DNA from 2 places in the Modestobacter sp. SYSU DS0290 genome. Region 2 is predicted to be linked to the other one. Evidence: riboswitches for the same ligand, from Rfam matches in the RefSeq annotation. Region 2 holds a riboswitch; the other holds the start of a gene.
The links. A riboswitch is a leader RNA that binds a small molecule or an ion and turns the genes downstream of it on or off. The one in region 2 is predicted to bind cyclic di-AMP.
Positions count from the first base shown of each region.

Region 1 (5,651 bases), on a different contig from region 2:
GTCGAGCGTGGCGATCAGCCCGGCCGCCCCCGCCCGGCGCGCCCGCTCGACCTTGGCGGCCATCAGGTCGCGGTCACCCACCCAGTACAGCTGGAAGAACGTCTGCGGGTTGGCGGCGATGACCTCCTCCATCGGCTTGCTGGCCATCGAGGACAGCCCGATCGCGGTGCCGCGGGCCGCCGCGGCCCGCGCGACCGCGACCTCGCCGTCGGGGTGCACGGCCTGCACCCCGGTCGGGCTGATCAGCACCGGCAGCGCGAGGTCCTGGCCCATGACGTGGGTGTCCATCCGCCGGGCGTTGGCCAGCCCGGCGGTGTGCGGGGCGAAGCCCAGCTCGGCGAAGGCGGCCAGGTTGTCGTCGACCGTCAGCCCGCGCTCGGAGCCGGCGACCAGCGCCCCGTAGACGCCCTTGGGCAGCCGTCGCTTCGCCCGCCGCTGCGCCTCGGCCACCGTCTCGAACCACGCGTTCGCCATCTGCGCACTCCCCTGCTCCTCGGACCGGGGGACGCCGTCGTCCCCCGGTGCCTGCGACCACGGCCGCTGGCACTCAGTGCCACGGTAGCGGGGTGCAGTGGTGTGGAACACACCTCTTCCGTCTCCCGGAGGGGGTGGCCCGCGGCGGGTCAGGCGGTCTTGATCACCGAGACGTCGAACTCCACCTGGATGCGGTCGCTCACCAGCACGCCACCGGTCTCCAGGACGGCGTTCCAGGTCAGCTCCCAGTCGCTGCGCTTGATCGCGAGCGCACCCTCGAAGCCCACCCGGGTGTTGCCGAACGGGTCGAGCGCCGAGCCGGTGAGGGTGAAGTCGACGTCGACCGAGCGGGTGACGGACTTGATGGTCAGGTCGCCGGTGACCCGGTACACCTCGTCGTCGACCTGTCGCACCGCGGTGGAGTCGAAGCGCATCTCCGGGTACTGCTCGACGTCCAGGAAGTCCGCCGACCGCAGGTGCGCGTCGCGGTCGGGGGCGCCGGTGTCGATGCTCGCGGTGCGGATGCGCAGCGAGACGGTGCTGGCTCCCGGGTCGGCGGTGTCCAGGTGCGCGGTGCCGGCGAAGTCGGTGAACGCGCCGCGCACCGTCGTCACCATCGCGTGCCGGGCACGGACGCCGATGCGGGTGTGCGCGGCATCGACGAGGTAGTCGCCGGTGACGTCGGTCAATGCGGCCGTCGCGGCGTCGAAGTCCGAGGCCGCGGGCTCGGGTGCCCGGTGCTTGCCCACGGTTCAGCCCTCCTGGTCTGGGTGGTCCACCCGCTGATCCTGGCCCACGGGTGTGCGGTGCGGGCAGGGTGGTCGCGCGCTGCGCAGGCGAGGAGGGGCCGCCCGCTGCGGGCGGCCCCTCCTCGTCGGTGCCGGGTCGGTCGGGACCGGGTGGATCAGTACCAGCCGGCGCTCTGCGAGTGCGACCACGCGCCGCACGGCGAGCCGTACCGGTTGTTGATGTAGATCAGGCCGGCGTCGATCTGCCGGTTGCCGTCGGAGGTCTTGGCGATCCCGGTGCTCTTCCAGGTGGAGTCCAGGAACTGCGGGATGCCGTAGGCGGTGCTGCGCGGGTTCTGCGCGTTGGGGTTCCAGCCGCTCTCCTTGCCCCACAGCTTCTCCAGGCAGGAGAACTGGCCGGCGTCGCCGCCGAGCTTGGAGAGCGCGTAGCTCTGGTACGAGCCGGCCGGCGCGGCGGCGGCCGGGGCCGGGGCCCCGCCGCCCGAGGAGCGGGAGCTGGACTGCGACCGCGGAGCGGCGGCGGCCTGCTCGGCCTTGCGCGCCTGCTCGGCCTTGCGCGCCTCCTCCGCCTTGCGCGCCTCCTCGGCCTTGCGAGCCTCCTCGGCGAGCCGGGCCTCCTCCGCCTTGCGGGCCTCCTCGGCGAGCCGGGCCTCCTCCGCCTTGCGCGCCTCCTCGGCGAGCCGTGCCTCCTCCGCCGCGACGGCGTCGGCCTGCGCCTGCGCGGCGGCGGCCTCCGCCTCCTGGCGCTGGCTCCGGTCGGCCACCAGCTCACCGAGCCGGTCACCGACCCGGCCCTCGGAGACGACGGTGCCGGCGTGCTGGGCGGTGAGGCCGAGCTGGGTGGCGATGCTCACCGGTTCGGGCGCCGCGGTGGCCTGGGCGTCGGTCTGCCCGGAGACGGCCACGTTGACCAGGACGGCACCGACCGCGGCGGCGGCCAGGTACAGCGCCGGGCGGCGCAGGCGGGCGGGGGGCGCCAGACGGCGGGGGGACTCGTCCCCGGCGACGGGGAGGACCGTGGTGGGCAGCTCGCCGTCGGCGGGGAGGTCGTGCCCATCGTGGTCGTGCTGGGTGGTGCGGGGGGACATGAAGGAGGGGGCTCCCGGGCTCTTCCGCGGCCGCCTACCGAGTTAGCTGACGGATTCGGGCGGGAAGACGCCCTACCCGGCCGGGCGCGTGCCCGGGCGGGATTCACCCCAGTGCTGCGGTGGGTCCCCGGATCGCTGTGGACAGCGACTCGGCGGCATCCGGCGCGGGCTCCCCGGGTGGGGACGTGACGTCCGGCCGGACCCGACCACGGTAAGGCTCGTTACGACCTCGTGACAATGCTCGGCGGCCAGTTCGTCGGGTTCTGCCATGACACCGCTGGTCAGCGGCGTGGGACCCGTCCCGGACGTACCGCGTGTCACACCTGCCTCAGGGCAGCCGCCAGACCGTCGTCCGGCGCACCTGCCCGCCGTCGGCGTCGGGGACGTCGTGGGTGGCGGCCGGCAGCAGCCCCTCGCGCGGCAGGTAGGCACGGCCCGGGTCACCCAGCAGCACGGTGGCTCCCCGGAGCCAGTGGGTGCCGAGGTAGGGCAGCACCCGCGCGGTCATCTCCCGGTCGTAGCAGACGTCGCCGGCCAGGACGACGTCCACGTCGGGCCCGTCGTCGCCGAGCACGTCGCCCACCACCTCGATCCCGCGGACGCCGTTGAGCTCGGCGTTGAGCGCGATCGCGGTGTGCGAGTAGGGATCGACGTCGCTGGCGACGACGTGCGCGGCGCCGGCCCGCAGGGCGGCCACGGCGACCAGCCCACTGCCGGCGCCGAGGTCCAGGACCCGCTTGCCGGCGACCAGCTCCGGCGAGTCGAGGACGTACCGGGCCAGCGCCTGACCGCCGGGCCAGGCCGCCGCCCAGAACGGCGGGTCCTGGCCGGCGCCGCCTGCCTCGGTCTCCATCGCCTCCCAGAGGGCGACGACGTCGTCGGCGACGTGCAGCTGCACCTCGGGCACCAGGGTGGGCCGCTCCACCCGGGTGTGGGCCTGCAGGAAGGACGGCGGGACACGATCGGAGGCGGGCACCACGTCAGTGGACACCCACGCGCCCGACCGCGGCCCGCCGGGGTGCAGTGGGCCGTGCGGTCGCTGGTCCGTGCGGTGGCTAGTCCGTGCGGTCGCTGCGCACCACGGTGACCGGGCAGGGCCCGTGCCGGGTGACCTGGTCGCTGGTGGAGCCCAGCAGCAGGCCGGCGAAGCCGCCGCGGCCGCGGGCACCGACGACCAGCAGGTCGGCCTGCCCGGCGGCGGTGATCAGCGCCTTCACCGGGGCGGTGTGCGCGACGTGGCAGACGACCCCGGCGGCGCGCTGCTCGCCCAGCGCCGCCACGACGTCGGCCTCGAGGTCGGCCTGGACCGCCTTCTCGTAGTCGCTCATCGGCGGCACGTAGCCCGGCGACCAGCTCGCCGGCTGGGGTGCGGTGGCGATCCGCCAGGCGCGGACCACGTGCAGCGGCCACCCGGCCCGCTCGGCCAGCCCCGCCGCCCACACGAGCGCTTCCTGGGCGCACCCCGACCCGTCGTGCCCGACGACGACCCCACCGCCGACCGCCCCGGTCGACGCCTCCGCCGTGCCGTCCGCCATGGCCTCGTCGACCTCCGCCGCGAGCGTGTCCCGCGTGCCGTCCTGCTCCGTCCCCGTGTCCTCCTGTCCGTGCCCGCTCGTCCGGTGCCCGTCACACCGGCCACCGGGCTGCTCCCCTCCAGCGTGGCCCCCCGGCCGCCGGTCGCACAGAGCCGGAGGTCCCTGGGACCACCGCCGGTCCCGACCTCAGCCGTCCTCCCGGACGAGGTGCACGGCGGACTCCTCCGCCGAGGCGGCTCCCCCGTCGACCCCCTCGTCCTCGGCGTAGAGCTCGTCCTCCCGGTCGACCACACCGTCGTCGTCGGCGTCGGCGAGCCGGCCCGCCCGGTCGTCGCCGACCTCGTCGTCACGCAGCTCGCCGTCGGTGTCCGCGGCGTCCCCGAGCCCGTCCCCGTCCTCCTCGCCGCCGTCCTCGCGCAGCTCGCGGGCGAGCCGGCCGGACAGCCCCTCCCCCGCCTCCTCCTCGCGCTCGGTGGTGCCCCAGCCGGTGGAGACCCAGGGCCGGTCGGGCGGCGACCAGCCGGCGGTGTCGTCGTCGGCGTCCGGTTCGAGGGTGTCCGAGACCGCGGCCACGGTCTCGGGGTCGGTGCCGTCGTGGTGCGTCCGCATGGCTGTCTCCGGGGGCTGGGCGGCGCTGACGGCGGCAGTGTCCCGCGGCGCCGCGCCCTCCACCAGGCCCGCCCGCGCGGGCTCGGATCGCGCCGTCGGCCGACCTGCTCTTGACTGATCATCGACGGCCGGCGAGCGCCGGTCAGCAGATCGAGGGAAACGGAGGAACGGCGCCCATGGAGCACTTCACCATCGCCACCGTCGCCGAGCAGAGTGCCGACTTCCGCCGCGTGCTCTGGACCGGCGAGCACACCCAGCTGGTGATCATGACGATCCCGCCGGGTGGGGAGATCGGCGAGGAGGTGCACGACGTCGACCAGATCCTGACCTTCGTCAGCGGCACCGCCAAGGCGAAGGTCGGCGGGCAGGAGAAGAAGGTCGCCCAGGGGGACCTGGTGGTCGTGCCGGCCGGCAAGAAGCACAACTTCGTCAACGACGGCGTCAACCCGCTGGTGCTCTACACCGTCTACGGGCCGCCCGAGCACGCCGACAAGGCCGTGCACAAGACGAAGGAGGAGGCCGACGAGCTCGAGGAGGCCGGCAAGGACGAGCCGCCGTCGAACGACTGATGCCCGCCGGCTGCGGGCGTCGGGCACAGTGACGCCGTGACCCCGCAGCCCGGCATCTTCGCGCTCGGCACACCCGAGCACTGCTACCTGGAGCTCGATCTCGAGCCCGGCCGCTCCGCGGAGGACCTGGTCCGCGGGGTGGCCGGGCTGACCGGTCCGCTCTCCTCGACCGGCGGGGTGAACGTCGTGGCCGGCTTCCGCCCGGAGCTGTGGGCCGCCGTCGCCCCAGCCGACGCCCCGGCCGACGCCGCGGGGTTCGACGAGCCGATCGTCGGCGCCGGGCGCTACCGGATGCCGGCGACGCAGCACGACGCGTGGGTGTGGGTCGCCGGCGGCGACCGGACCGCGGTCTTCGACAACGCCCGCGCCGTGCTGGCCGCCCTGGCCGGGACCGCCCGGGTGGCCGGCGAGGTGACCGGCTGGCTCTACCGGCACGACCGGGACCTGACCGGCTTCATCGACGGCACCGAGAACCCCTCTCTGCTGCACGCCGCAGAGGTCGCCGCAGTGCCGGCGGGCGAACCGGGTGCCGGGTCGAGCGTCGTGCTCTACCAGCTCTGGCGGCACGACACCGCGGCCTGGGAGTCGCTGGGCACCCACGGCCAGGAGATGTCGATGGGCCGCACG
Region 1 is NZ_JBJHAI010000018.1:43,851-49,501, reverse strand. Features, by position in the region: gene mftD (pre-mycofactocin synthase MftD) at 1-474, opposite strand, end outside; gene ACI795_RS14945 (YceI family protein) at 624-1,223, opposite strand; gene ACI795_RS14940 (aggregation-promoting factor C-terminal-like domain-containing protein) at 1,379-2,311, opposite strand; cyclic di-AMP (ydaO/yuaA leader) riboswitch at 2,343-2,466, opposite strand; gene ACI795_RS14935 (class I SAM-dependent methyltransferase) at 2,640-3,287, opposite strand; gene ACI795_RS14930 (universal stress protein) at 3,367-3,846, opposite strand; gene ACI795_RS14925 (DUF5709 domain-containing protein) at 4,033-4,455, opposite strand; gene ACI795_RS14920 (cupin domain-containing protein) at 4,632-5,024, shown strand; gene ACI795_RS14915 (Dyp-type peroxidase) at 5,061-5,651, shown strand, end outside.
Region 1: another riboswitch for cyclic di-AMP. It lies ahead of ACI795_RS14940 (aggregation-promoting factor C-terminal-like domain-containing protein); the one in region 2 lies ahead of ACI795_RS16955 (C40 family peptidase).

Region 2 (5,651 bases):
CTGCGCGACCACGCCGGAGCGGCTGCTGGCCTGGGCCGGGGACCGCCGGCTGGTGGCGCGCTGGGAGGAGACCCGGGCCGGGCGGGCGATCGACGAGTTCGGCCTGCCGTCGCTCGCGCACTGGCTGGACCTGCTGCGGGCGGTGCACCTGCTGGACGCCGCGGGGCTGACCGAGATGCGGACGGCGCTGGTCGCCGGTGCGGTCCCGGCCGCGCAGGCGGTCGCCGCCTTCGACCGCGGGCTGGCCGAGGCATCGGTGGCGGAGCGCGCGATGGCCGCCGGCCTGTCCGCGGCCGACGCCCGCGCCCACGAGGACGCGGTCCGCCGGTTCCTGACCGGCTCCGCGGCGGCCCGCGCGGCCGCAGCGGGACGGGTGCTCGCGACCGCGAGCCCGGGCAGCTGCGTGCTCGCCACCCCCGACGAGGTGGCCCGGCTGCTGCCGCCGGAGCCTGGCTCCTTCGACCTGGTGGTGCTGGCCGACGCCGGAGGCCTCGCGGTCGCCGACGCGCTCGGCTCGCTGGGCCGGGCCCGCGCCGCGCTCGTGGTCGGTGGGCCGCCGGCCGCGGACGACGACGGACTGCTGGCCGCCTGCCTGCGGGCCGGTGTGCCCCACCGCGAGCTGGCGTGGCATCACCGCAGTGCCGACGAGCTGCTGTTCGCGGTGCCGAACGCGGCGCACCGGGTGGGCACCTTCCCCTCGGCGGTGCCGGGGCCGGCGCTCGGGCTGGTCGCGGTGGACGGCCGCTTCACGCGGACCGGGCCCTCCGCGGGCACGAACGAGGCGGAGGCGGCGGCGGTGGCGACCGAGGTGGCACGGCGGTTCGCCGACTCCCCCGGTGCGGCGCCGTCGCTCGCCGTCCTCACGGTGCACGCCGCGCAGCGGCGGCTGGTCGAGAACCTGCTGCGCGCGGCGGCGGACCCCCGGCTCACCGCGGCGCTGTCCTCCGGGCAGCTGGTGGTGCGTGAGGTCGAGGCGGTGCACGGCGGGGAGTGGGACGTCGTGCTGGTGTCGCTGGGCGCCTCGCTGGACGAGCGGGGCGAACTCCCACTGGACCTGGGGCCGCTCAACCGGGCCGGCGGTGAGCGGCGGCTGCGCGCCGCCGTCACCCGGGCCCGCCGGCAGCTGCTGGTGTACGCGTCGTTCCCGCCGGCGGCGCTGGTGCCGGCGGGCACGGCGCAGCGGGGGGTGCGGGAGCTGCGCGCCTTCCTCGACGTCGTCACGCAGGGCGTCGACGCGGTGCCGCGGGACGGCGCGGGCGCACCGGTGCGGGACGCGCACCGGGACGCCGTGGCGTCGGCGCTGCGGGAGCGGGGGCTCGCGGTGCGCACCGACGTCGGGCTCTCGCGGTTCCGGATCGACCTGACGCTGGCCCCGGTCGACGAGCCGGGGCGGCCGCGGGTGGCGGTGCTGCTCGACCGGCCGGACCGCGCCTCGACGTTGACCGACCGGCTCGAGCTGCCCGCGCTGGCGCTGGCCGCGCGGGGCTGGGCGGTGGAGCGGGTGTGGCTGCCGGAGTGGGTCGCCGACCGGGACACGGTGCTGGACCGGCTGGCCACGGCGGTGCGGACGGCCCGCCCACCGGCCGGACTGCCGGTGCCGCTGCGGCCCGAGACGCCCGTCGACAACCCGGTTTCCGCCGACGGCCCGGTGTCCGGTGGCGGCCCGCGGGACGAGCCGCGTCGGGTGCCGGCGCGCCCGCTGGTGCCGCCGGTGCGGCTGCCCGGTGAGGAGCCGTTCGTGCCGTGGACGCCGGGGCCGGTGGGTGAGCCGCGGGACCTGCGCCGGCTGGAGGACCCGGCGATCGCGCGGCTGGTGCGGGAGGTGCTGGTCGAGGGGATCGCCGCGGAGGGGCCGGTGCACCGGGAGCGGCTGGCCCGGCGGGCAGCGCGGGCGTTCGAGGTGCCGCGGCTGACCGATGCGCGGATGGCGGAGCTGCTGGCGCTGCTGCCCGCCCCGGCGGCGGAGTGGCTCTGGCCGGACGGGACGGACCCGGGGTCGTGGGCGGGGTTCCGCCGGCAGGGGTCGGCGGGTGACCGGCCGCTGGAGCACGTGCCGCCGGAGGAGATCGGCAACGCGATGGTGGCGCTGCTGCGGTCCAGCGGTGGGCTGACGCACGAGCAGCTGGTGGCGCAGACGCTGGCGGTGTTCGGGCACCGGCGACTGCACCCGGTGCTGATGCCGGCGCTGGAGGCGGGGCTGGCGCAGGCCGTGCGGGCGGGCCGGGTGACGCGATCGGGCAGCGGTCAGCCGATCACCGCGACCGACGCGGTGGGCGCGGACTTCTTTGCGGGTGCATGACGAGGGTTGACCCCGCCCCGGGGTGCCGGGGAGGTTGGAGGTGCGAGGCGAACCGTCTCAGGTCGACCGCCTTGTCCGCCGGCCACCGATGTCCGGCGGACTGGGCCCCCTGCAACCGAGAGGACCCCGCACGATGCTGACCCTCACCACCGGCGCCGCCACCGCGATCAAGGGGATCCTCGGCCAGTCCGAGGTGCCCGAGTCCGGCGGTCTGCGGATCGCCAACGACCCGACCGGCGCCAACCTGGAACTCAGCCTGGCCGCCGTGCCCGCCGAGGACGACGCGGTGCTCGACGCGGCCGGGGCCCGGGTCTTCCTGGACTCCCGCGCCGCGGAGCTGCTCGACGACAAGACGCTCGACGCCGCCGCCGGCCCCGACGGCTCGCTGCAGTTCGGGATCGGCGAGCAGATCGTCTGACCCGCAGCACAGAACGCCGACAGCGCCGCCGAGGACCACTCCTCGGCGGCGCTGTCGTGTGTCGGCACCGCGGCTGCCGTCGCGCCGCTGGCGGTGGTGCCGGCCGCTCAACGGGTCGTTGGCGCGCGAGCACTGAGCGTCGTTACACGCCGCGCTTCGGCCACGTCGTAACGTCCCGAGACACGCCGGGGCCGGCCTCACATCTGCCACGGTCACGACGGCGAGTCGCATTCCGAGACCGTCCGGATCCGGCCGACGGCGGCGGCTGCGGGCTCCGCCGAGCCGACCTAGCGTCGTCGCGGCCGACCGGGTCCGACCGTCACCGCACCTGGTGACACCCGGACGGCACCGCCGAACCGGACGTCGGCTGTGCACGTTGCAGCCGCCGCCTGGACCGGGGACCCACCGCAGTTCTGGGGTGAAGCGCGGCCGCACGTGCGGTCGGGCCGGGCGAGTTCCCCGCCCGAACCCGTCAGCTAACTCGGTAGGCGGTTGCGGAGAACAAGGAGAACCCGTCGTTCCATGACGACCCTGCGCACCACCTCAGCTCGTCGTTCCACCCGCTCGGCCAAGGGCGCGCTGATCGCGTTGCTCACCGGCGCCGGCGTGGTGCTCACCCCGCTCGCCGCCCAGGCCGACGCCGGGGGCGCCGCCCCGCCGGCCGCGGCTCCGATCGCCGCGCCGGTCGCGGCCACCGCCGCACCGAACTCCGCCGCCCAGGTGGCCATCGACACCGCGATGGCCCAGCTCGGCAAGCCCTACGTGTGGGCCGGGGCCGGTCCGGACGTCTACGACTGCTCGGGCCTGACCCAGTTCGCCTTCCGGGCCGCCGGGATCGACCTGCCGCACTCGTCGCGGATGCAGTCCACGATGGGCGTGCACGTCGACCGGGCCCACCTGCAGCCCGGTGACCTGGTCTTCTACTACTCCCCCGTCGGGCACGTGGGGATCTACCTGGGCGACGGGCTGATGGTCCACGCCCCGACCAGTGGCGACGTCGTCCGCGTCGCCAGCGTCGACATGTGGGGCTACAACACCGCGCGTCGGCTGGTCTGAGTCCGCCCCTTCCGGGGGCGCCACAGCGGCGCCCCCGGCTGGCTCAGGCCGCCTGCGCCAGCCGGCTGGTGGCCGGCCAGCCGGGCGGGAGCGCCCGGGTGGCCTCGCCGCCGCGGACGGCGAGGAAGGGGCGCGTGAGCCGCTCCTTCTCGATCTTGTCCCAGGCGGTGAGCAGCTCGGCGACCCAGCGGGCCAGCGTGAGCGCGTCACTGGCCAGCGGGTCACCGGCGGTCTCCGGTCGCGGCCGGGTCGGGATCCGCGGCCAGCGCGGGGTGACCAGGCTCCGCTTGCTCGACGGCAGCGACGCGACGTGCGCGGCGAAGGCGGCGTCCAGCGTGCTGGTCTCGGCCACGATCGCAACGGCGAGGGCCGCGGCGTCGGCGCCGGGGCCGAAGCGCAGCGACGCCTTCTCCGTGGGGACCAGGATGCGGCCCACGAGCAGCCGGGCGATCCGGTCGTCGTCGGAGGGCAGCACCCAGGCGCCGGCCATCGTCGACTCGAGCCCCTCGCCGACGTTGACGTGCCAGCCGACCACCCGGTCCTCGACCGGCTGGTCGATCACGACGATCCCGCGCATCCCGTACTCCTGACTCCGATGACGCTCGTGTTGCTGCGCAGCATCGAGGACGTTGCCGACGGAAACCGCCGACACGGGGCGTCGTTGCCGAGTCGTCACACCACCCGTCCCGCTCGTCACACGCGGCCCGCCGGAGTTGCGGAGCCGGCCGTCCACGCGGTCCCCCGGGAGGGCAGCGATGACCATTCCTGTCCCCCCCAGCAGGCCGGCTACTCGCAGGCGACGCCGTCCTTGTCGCGGTCGAACTTGTCCTGCCAGCCCGGCTGACCGCGGTAGATCGGTGCGGCGCCCGCGGCCTTGACCTCGGTGCAGTTGGCGTAGCTCGAGCCGACCGGTGCGGGCGCAGGAGCAGGCGCCGGGGCGGGCGCGGGGGCCGGCGCAGGGGCGGGCGCCGGCGCGGGCTTGGGTGCCGGGGCCGGGGCCGGTGCAGGAGCGGGCGCCGGGGCAGGGGCGGGCGCGGGCGCGGGCGCGGGCACGTTGGCGACGACGCCGCCGGGCAGCGGCTCGGCCGGGCAGGTGGCGAGCACGGTGGCGATGGCGTTGCGCTCGGCCTGGGTCATCCAGAGGCCGTAGCTGACCTTCACCGCGACCTGCCGGGCGACGTAGGTGCAGCGGTAGGACTTGTTCGGCGGCAGCCAGGTGGCGGCGTCGGCGTCGCCCTTCTGCATGTTCAGCGGGCCGTCGACGGCGAGCAGGTTGAGCGGGTCGTTCGCGAAGGCGGTGCGCTTCGTGGCGTCCCAGCCCTGCGCGCCGGTCTGCCAACTGTTCGACAGCGCCACGACGTGGTCGATCTGTACGTCGCTGCTGGTGTCCTGGCCGCGCTGGAAGGCGATGGCCTTCCCCGAGTACGGGTCGGCGAGGGAGCCGGTGAGCACGACGCAGTTCTGCGTGCCGGGCTTGAACGTCTCCGCGGTGAGGTCGCGGGCGAGGACGTCGTTGCGGGTGTCGCAACCGTTGCGGTCGACGTCGGTCCACGCTGAGCCGTAGTTGTCGCGGTCGTAGCCGGTCTTCGGGGCGCGGCCCTTGACCTCGACGGCGGCCAGCGCGGCCAGGGCGGTGGTGGGCTGGGCGGCGGTGATCGCTCCGTTCGCGTCGGCGTCGGTGAGCAGCCCGGTGGTGTTCTCGGCCGCGTTGGCGGCCTCCTCCGTCTCCGCGCGGGCGAGCGACGCCTCGGCGGCGGCGATGGCGGCCTCCTCGTCGGCCGCCGTCATCGTCGGGGCGGAGGTCGCCGCGGAGTCGGCACTGGCGGGGACGGCGTCGGTCGGCGGGAGCACGGCCGCGCCGGCGGCGAGGACGACGAC
Region 2 is NZ_JBJHAI010000024.1:16,083-21,733, forward strand. Features, by position in the region: gene ACI795_RS16945 (DUF4011 domain-containing protein) at 1-2,299, shown strand, start outside; gene ACI795_RS16950 (Fe-S cluster assembly protein HesB) at 2,433-2,717, shown strand; cyclic di-AMP (ydaO/yuaA leader) riboswitch at 3,091-3,222, shown strand; gene ACI795_RS16955 (C40 family peptidase) at 3,240-3,773, shown strand; gene ACI795_RS16960 (hypothetical protein) at 3,817-4,350, opposite strand; gene ACI795_RS16965 (GmrSD restriction endonuclease domain-containing protein) at 4,560-5,651, opposite strand, start outside.